DNA from 2 places in the Aneurinibacillus thermoaerophilus genome. Region 1 is predicted to be linked to the other one. Evidence: riboswitches for the same ligand, from Rfam matches in the RefSeq annotation. Region 1 holds a riboswitch; the other holds the start of a gene.

Region 1 (4,214 bases):
TCAACGAAATGGTTCGCTCTTTCAGCAAACAGGCGTTTCTGCGCAGTTTGCAACGTCTGATTCCAGAATTGACTGAGAAAGATATTGTCCCGACCCATGCCGGGGTGCGGGCACAGGCGATCATGCACGATGGAAGCATGGTGGACGATTTCGCCATTTTTTCAGGTAAACGCTCGATGCATGTATGCAATGCCCCTTCACCAGCAGCCACAGCCTCTATCAAAATCGGTGAAGAGATCGCAAATCGTGTGCCGGATCATATGATAGACAATATAAAGAAAACGATAGCCCCGGCCGTTCTGGTATAGTTCGATGAATACGGCCACGATGTCAATTCATTGCCACTGTACCTGTCCTCTCGTATCGCGCCCGAATCTGAGATTTTATCGTCCCTGCGGGAGTAATGGTACATTTGATAAAAATATCTACATATAAACCCGAAAGGCAAAAAGCCGGAAATCGGGCGCGCAGGAAGTTTATCCTTTGCGCCCGCTGGTGCATACATTATTCTTCATCCCATACTTTTACCGCAACCATTTTATCACCGTTGCGTAGATTTTTTGCGTGCTCAAGCCCTTCGATAACTTGCCCGAATACAGTATGCACGCCGTCGAGGTGCGGCTGTGCTTCATGCACGATGAAGAACTGGCTGCCGCCGGTGTCTCGTCCTGCGTGTGCCATGGAAACAGCGCCTGGGATGTGTTTATGTGGATTCCCTTCTGTTTCGCATTTGATCGTATAGCCCGGGCCGCCTGTTCCTGTGCCGTACGGGCATCCTCCCTGGCTTACGAAGCCTGGAATGACACGGTGGAACGTAAGTCCGTTATAGAAGCCGGAATTGGCGAGCTTTTCAAAGTTTGCAACCGTACCCGGAGCGGCTTCAGGAAAAAATTCGATCGTAATTTTGTTGCCGTTTTCAAGTTCAATGCTACCTTTTTTCTTTGCCATGTTTGTTCCTCCTTATTGGTTCGTTCGCTCTATTCTATCATAGGACGTTTTAAAGCCTCAATGTGCGTATGCTTGTTTCACATTATAAAATTTTCGTGTGGACAGCGGAATATCAATTGGCTATACTAAAAATACAACTGAATTATACAAATCCTTCGGGGCAGGGTGAAATTCCCGACCGGCGGTGATAGAGGCTACGAGCCTCTTCAGTCCGTGAGCTGCGGCTTTTTTGGCCAATGCTGACCCGGTGCAAGTCCGGGACCGACAGTATAGTCTGGATGGGAGAAGGATGGATCAGAGCACGCCAGGTGTTGCTTTCTTGTAGTTTTTTGTATGCATTTTATTTGCTGCTGTATTGCCTTTGCTTCGTGGAGCAAGGCGAAGATGCTGCGGTACAAATGTCAAAGTATTCAAGGTGATGTATACAGCTTTCCTTTTACAAGTTTGCTGTATCTGACTAAAGAAAACAAAGATTGTTCCTGGCCTAGACTAGATCTACCTTTTTGTGAAAAAGCCCTGAAAACGGTTGAACCGTCTTTCAGGGCTTTCTATATGTATGGCTTTTTCGAGGAAAAAGGACGAGGCATAAGTACGCGAGTTGCTCACAGTATGGCAACGGGAGAATTCAGATAAGTCAAAACGCTTTTGTTGCATAGATAAGGCAAGCAGAGCGCGCAATCCATCTCTCTTTTCTTACCCCAGGGAAATTCCGTGAAAAGAGATGGTATTGTGCGTTTTTGTTTTTGATGGAAGGAGAAGCGATGATGGAACACAGAGAGTACATGGAGCTTGCGCTTAAACTTGCGGCGGCGGCACGCGGGCAGACAAGCCCGAATCCCATGGTCGGTTGTGTGCTTGTAAAAAACGGGGAAGTCGTTGGTATGGGTGCCCATTTAAGGGCTGGGGAAGCGCACGCGGAAGTGCAGGCGCTGCGCATGGCGGGCACGAAAGCGAAAGGCGCCACTGCCTACGTAACGCTGGAACCGTGCAGCCATTATGGACGAACCCCTCCCTGCGCGGATGCGCTTATTGAACATGGTGTGCAGACGGTGGTTGTCGCCATGCTGGACCCGAACCCGCTGGTGGCGGGCAGAGGAGTAGCCAAACTTAAGGAAGCAGGAGTAAACGTCCTGACGGGTATATGTGAAGCGGAAGCGAAACGGCTGAACGAAGTGTTTATTACCTTTATTACAACAGGCCGGCCGTTTGTTACCGTGAAAACTGCGATGACGCTTGACGGAAAGGTGGCGACATATTCCGGAAGCAGCCGCTGGATTACAGGTGAGGAAGCGCGTCGGGAAGTGCACCGTATGCGACACGAGCACGACGCAATTCTTGTAGGAGTTAATACGGTGCTAGCCGATAACCCGCAGCTTACAACCCGGCTTTCACCTGGCGGCAAAAATCCGATTCGTGTCATCGTTGACACGACGCTGCGCATTCCGATGGATGCAAACGTGTTAACGGACGGACAGGCTCCGACCTGGATTTTTACGACGGAACACGCGGACAGGACGAAGCGGGCGCAGCTTGAAGAGAAGAGGATCCGCGTTTTCTCCACCGGGGACGGCCCGAAAGTCGACATTGACTGCTTGCTTGCGACCCTCGGCGAACAGCAGGTTTCTTCGTTGCTGGTTGAAGGCGGCAGCCAGATAAACAGCGCGTTCTTACACGCGCGGGCGATCAATAAAGTCGTTGCCTACGTCGCGCCGAAGCTGGTAGCGGGCCAGAATGCTCCCACGCCGTTCGGCGGCCTGGGAATTGAAGAAATGGCGGATGCCATTTCACTTATGGATGTCTCGTTCGAAAAAGTGGGGAACGATATGAAAATTTCTGGATATCCGGTCTGGAGGTAAGCGTATGTTTACTGGGATTATTGAAGAAATTGGAACCATTCGCCGCATTCAAAGAGGGAACCGTTCCGCCGTCCTGGAAATTGCGGCTGAAAAAGTGCTGACAGATGTGAAATTGGGTGACAGCATTGCTGTGAATGGTATTTGCTTAACGGTTGTTGAGTTTTCTGGCCGCCATTTTACGGTGGATGTAATGCCGGAGACGCTTGACAGGACAAGCTTATCCGCTCTTGGCCCGGGTTCTCCGGTCAATCTAGAACGGGCGCTGGCCGTAGGGGATAGACTTGGCGGCCATTTCGTCTCCGGTCATGTTGACGGGACAGGCGTTATTGTCGACAAGCGTCCATACGATAATGCCATGTTGTTTGAGGTGCGGACTGGAGAGGAGCTTTTGTGGTATATTATTCCAAAAGGTTCCATTGCTATTGACGGGATTAGTTTAACCGTCGTTGATGTAGCGGGAGATGGCTTTACGGTATCCATTATTCCGCACACGCTGGAGGAAACGATCTTGCAATACAAAGGAAAGGGCGACCTCGTCAATTTGGAATGTGATATGCTTGGCAAATACATTGAACGGTTCATCGCTCGGCGCGACTTGCGTGATCGGGAAAAACAACCGACGCTTACGAAGGATTTTCTCGTCGAACATGGGTTTTGTTGATTGAGCGCTGGAAAGGAGTGGGGAATATGTTTCATTCAATTGAAGAAGCGATTCAAGATTTGAAAAACGGCAAACCGGTAATCGTCGTGGATGACGAAGATCGCGAGAATGAAGGCGACTTTATTGCGCTGGCGGAAAAAACAGACGCCGCGATGATTAATTTCATGGTTACGTACGGTCGCGGTCTTGTGTGCGTGCCGATTACAGAAGAGCGCGCCGCTGAGTTGAAACTTGAGCTGATGGTAGACAGGAATACGGATGCGTACGGGACCGCGTTTACCGTCTCCATCGATGAGAAAACAACCACTACTGGCATTTCCGCGCATGAGCGGGCACAGACGGTGCAGGCGCTGCTTGACCCGGCCAGCAAACCGGAAGATTTTCGCCGTCCCGGCCACATTTTCCCGCTTATTGCAAGAAAAGGCGGCGTATTGCGTCGGGCCGGCCACACGGAAGCGGCTGTTGATTTGGCGCGTTTATGCGGCGCGTATCCGGCCGGTGTTATCTGCGAGATTATGAACGAGGACGGAACGATGGCGCGGGTGCCTGATCTGGTGCGGATCGCTGCAAAGCACGGACTCAAAATGATTACGATTGAAGAATTAATCCGTTATCGCATGCGTTTCGACAAGCTCGTAAGGCGTGAAGTCGAAGTGGAGCTGCCCTCTGAATACGGACATTTTCGCATGGTAGCATATACGAACGATACAGATGATAAAGAACATGTGGCACTGGTTAAAGGAGACATC
Region 2 (4,214 bases), 380 kb from region 1:
ACTTTCATCATGAGCCTCCTTGTCTGCCTTCCTCTATAAAATATGAGATAGCAAAAAGGAGGGTGCGTACTTTCCGCTTGCAAGCATCAAAACATAAAGGTTAACGTTTAGGGACAACGCCATTACTACTATAGAGTAGTGAAATGCTGAATTATTCGTTGTCTGGCTATAATTCCGGCTTGTTATTCAGGCTGCGCCACAAATAAAGGCAAGCGATCGATTCATACGGCGTCCACTTGGCTCCGATTTCAATCATTTGTTTTTTATCAGGCAGCGCGGGAAGGTCGTAGTTGAACTGGATGGCTTTTTTAATTCCCAAGTCATCTACCGGAAACACATTAAGACGCCCGAGCCCAAAAAGCAAAAACATTTGCGCCGTCCACACACCAATCCCTTTCACTTGGACAAGGCGACGAACAACTTCCTCGTTCGACAAAGTGGGGAATTCTTCTTCTTTCAATCTTCCGTCAGCAAAAAACGCAGCTAAATCCTTTAAATATCTAATTTTTAAATAAGATAGACCGCAGGCGCGTAACTCTTCTTCACCCGCAGCAAGGATGGGTTGCGGCGCCCACTCCCCGCTAAAATACGCGCGAACTTTCGCTGCAATAGCCGCCGCCGCTTTGACGGAAAGCTGCTGTGATACAATAGATTCACACAGTATCGCAAAATAGTCAGTCCGCGTTTTCCATGGGTACCGGCCATATGCATCGATTAAACGGCCGATAATCGGGTCTTTTTCCGCCAGACGCTTTACTCCTTCAGCAAACGCTTGTTCATTTGTATTTTCAATCATTTCCCGCCCCCCTATGTAAGAATTCCGTAAGCGCATCCTGCTTTGCCCAATATGTAATCGGTCGGTCATTTTTTTTTGCGTCAAAACAGCTAACAACAAAATCATTGCGATACGGCGCAATGACAAGCGAATTTCCATCCGTCCGCACCATGCGCAGCAAAGGCCCTTGTTGGGTATTCGCCAGCGACTCTATTTTTTGTACCGGTTTAGCAGCATTAAATAAATCAATAATCCGCTCCCGTTCTCCACTTTCTAGCGCTCTTTCATTCCCATCCGAATCGCGCAAAATGACAGCATTTACCTCATCGGGCGAAACAGCACGATGCAAATGGTCACTGGAATAGTATTTTTCCAAGCGTTTTACCCACGCATTTGGCAAACCGAATACAATTACAAGCACAACCACAACAATATAGCCGATCCATTCCGCATATGAAATCCCAAAAATCATCTTTTTCTCCCCTTTTCCTCACTTCTTCTTTCATTCGCTTAAGTTGAATTCTTCTTGCCTATATTGTACAGCAAATTGCGCTATATAAAAGCGCTTTAATTTTATGACATGGTTTCGAAGTAAAAGATGAAAGGCAGGACGTTATAAGCAGTCACAATTGTTTGTTATTTATTATTTCTCCTCATGAAAAACAATGGATATTGACTTCCATATATTTTCGTGACATATTTCTAAATAGATTGTGAAGTTTGTAACACAAACAAACCTTCAGGACAGGGTGAAATTCCCGACCGGCGGTGATGGAGCCAATTCTCCTCAGTCCGCGACCCGGATGCAAAATGGCGAGCATCCGGCTGACCCGGTGAAATTCCGTGACCGACAGTATAGTCTGGATGGGAGAAGGGAGAATTGAATAATGAAAAGAAAAGTACGAAAGACAGCGTTTTTGTCATTGCTGTCCACCATCGGATTTCTACTAATGTTTGTGGAAGTCCCGCTGCCGATGTTTCCAGCTTTTCTCAAGATCGGTGTAAGCGAAATTCCCGCGCTTATCGGTGCCATTCTATTTGGCCCACTCGCCGGAATGGCGGTCGAATTTATTAAGAATGTGTTGCATTTTCTCTTGACAACTCAAGGCGGCATGGCAGTCGGCGAATTGTCCAACTTCATTGCCGGTAGCACATTCGTTGTTGTTTCTGTGTGGCTAATGCGCATGCTACGGCAGAGCAAAGTAAATTTCTGGTTGGGGATGACCGCGGGTACGATGGCGATGGCGTTTATTATGTCGGTTGCCAACTATTTTATTTTTATTCCGGCCTTTGCCTACGTGATGGGCATGTCAGTTTCCGACATTATCGGCTGGTCACAACAGGCGAACAGCAGCATTACCAGCCTCTGGACGCTTATCGTTTACGCGATCTTACCGTTTAACCTGATTAAAGGGATAGCAGAAGCGGTCATCGCGTATCCAATTTACAGCCGTCTTCGTCCGGTGATACAAAGCGGCGAGTAATATGGAGCCATTCAGTTTTATATAAACAATAAAACACAAAGAAAGCTTTCGCTGTACGGCGGAAGCTTTTTTGTTTTAGCAAAAAAATTTTAGTCCCCCCCTTAAAACCGCAAATATTGCACGAATACATATGACAAAGAAAAAGAACGAGGTGACGATTCATGAACCGTATTGAAATTTTGGTTAATTCTGCGGATGAAATGTGCCAAACGATGAAAACCTTGCAACACTCTTACCCTAACGCTACATTTGAAAAACTCGAATATATTGGGATCGAAAACGGGCAACTTTCCATCAAATTATCATACATACTTAACTAATATCATTTTTGACGTTTCGGCATTTGTAACCACCTCTTCCTGTACTTATGTTACTTTTCAGCGAACGAAACCAAATTGAATAGTCAATCATTATGTTTCTTATCCACTTAAAAAGACAGGCATTTACGTAGCCTGTCTCATTTTATACCGTATTTTAAATACTTATGAACATGGGCCAAAATTGATTTGCGGGTTAAAATTCCAACAAACACCCCGTCCTCATCAACAATGCACAAGAACGGATGATTAATAGAGAGTTCCAAGCCGCGGAAAAAGCTGCCATCCTCCTTCATCCACGCCACTTTTTTGTTCATGACTTCTTCCACTTTCCGCTCGCCCAGTTTATCATATTCAATCTTTTCAATCCCAAGAATGGAATCCAGAATAAGTGACATGCTGATAAGTCCTTTAAGCTTATACTCCCGATCCAATACTGGAATGGCAGAATAACCCGATTTTGTCAAAACGAGCAGGGCGTGCTCCAACGTGTTGCCTTCCTGTACAATCGCTACTTTATTACCTGGAATCATCAAATCTTTAATCGCGATATCCAACGATACGCTTTTTACCATTTTCCCCATACATCCACCGCTTTCTTATCATGAAAATTACTTTATATTCTAATTCTATCATGAAAACGTTTTCTATACATATAGTTCCCATATGTCTGCGCCGCCCATTCCACACGGGACGTGCGCGCCGAGCGGCGCAAACCGCTCGGGCCACTATCCTATCCGTTTCTTCCTACCGTTTTTGACCTTTTTCTCAGGAAATTTGGGAATCGTTCCGCGAAATTAACACTTCGCGCGGTTTGCTACCCTCATAAGGACCAACAATGCCGCGCGCTTCCATCATATCGACAAGCCGCGCTGCACGCGTATAACCGATGCGAAGCCTGCGCTGTAAAAGCGAGACGGAAGCCGTCTGCGCTTCGCGCACAAGTTCTACCGCCTGCTCATACAGTTCATCTTCCGGTTTCCCCACGGCTGCTGTTTCCTCTTCACCTGGCATCATCTCCGGATGATAGCGCGCCTCCTGTTGACTTTTGACAAACGTGACGACTTTCTCTACTTCATGATCGCTAACAAATGCTCCTTGAATACGCACCGGCTTGGATGCGCCCATCGGCAAATACAGCATATCACCGCGTCCAAGCAGCTTTTCTGCTCCTCCCATATCCAAAATCGTTCGGGAATCGGCCATTGAAGACACACCGAACGCGATGCGCGACGGAATATTTGCTTTAATGACTCCAGTAATCACATCAACGGACGGCCGTTGAGTAGCAATAATCAAGTGAATACCGGCCGCACGGGCCATTTGCGCCAGGCGACAAATCGCGTCTTCCACGTCTCCCGGCGCCACCATCATCAAGTCCGCCAGCTCGTCCACGATAACTACGATAAGCGGAAGCGGTGCCACCCCTTCCTGCCGCGCTAACTCGTTGTACCGCTCCAAATCACGTGTGCCTGACTTAGCAAACAATTCATACCGCCGCTCCATCTCCTGTACAACTTTTTTCAGCGCCATCGAAGCGCGACGCGGATCGGTGACAACCGGTGATAATAAATGCGGAATTCCATTGTATACATTTAATTCTACCATTTTTGGGTCAATCATCATTAATTTCACTTC

The links. A riboswitch is a leader RNA that binds a small molecule or an ion and turns the genes downstream of it on or off. The one in region 1 is predicted to bind FMN.
Region 2: it holds a riboswitch for FMN, as region 1 does, so the genes downstream of both, K3F53_RS08000 (ECF transporter S component) here and ribD (bifunctional diaminohydroxyphosphoribosylaminopyrimidine deaminase/5-amino-6-(5-phosphoribosylamino)uracil reductase RibD) in region 1, are expected to answer to the same signal.

The regions. Positions count from the first base shown of each region.
Region 1 covers NZ_CP080764.1:1,139,076-1,143,289, forward strand. The annotation lists gene lhgO (L-2-hydroxyglutarate oxidase) at 1-308, shown strand, start outside; gene K3F53_RS06125 (peptidylprolyl isomerase) at 505-948, opposite strand; FMN riboswitch at 1,096-1,242, shown strand; gene ribD (bifunctional diaminohydroxyphosphoribosylaminopyrimidine deaminase/5-amino-6-(5-phosphoribosylamino)uracil reductase RibD) at 1,710-2,804, shown strand; gene ribE (riboflavin synthase) at 2,809-3,465, shown strand; gene K3F53_RS06140 (bifunctional 3,4-dihydroxy-2-butanone-4-phosphate synthase/GTP cyclohydrolase II) at 3,492-4,214, shown strand, end outside.
Region 2 covers NZ_CP080764.1:1,514,283-1,518,496, reverse strand. The annotation lists gene K3F53_RS08015 (YheC/YheD family endospore coat-associated protein) at 1-11, opposite strand, end outside; gene K3F53_RS08010 (DNA-3-methyladenine glycosylase family protein) at 167-796, opposite strand; gene K3F53_RS08005 (hypothetical protein) at 789-1,247, opposite strand; FMN riboswitch at 1,507-1,655, shown strand; gene K3F53_RS08000 (ECF transporter S component) at 1,663-2,259, shown strand; gene K3F53_RS07995 (hypothetical protein) at 2,421-2,579, shown strand; gene cbpB (cyclic-di-AMP-binding protein CbpB) at 2,717-3,160, opposite strand; gene K3F53_RS07985 (FtsK/SpoIIIE family DNA translocase) at 3,345-4,214, opposite strand, start outside.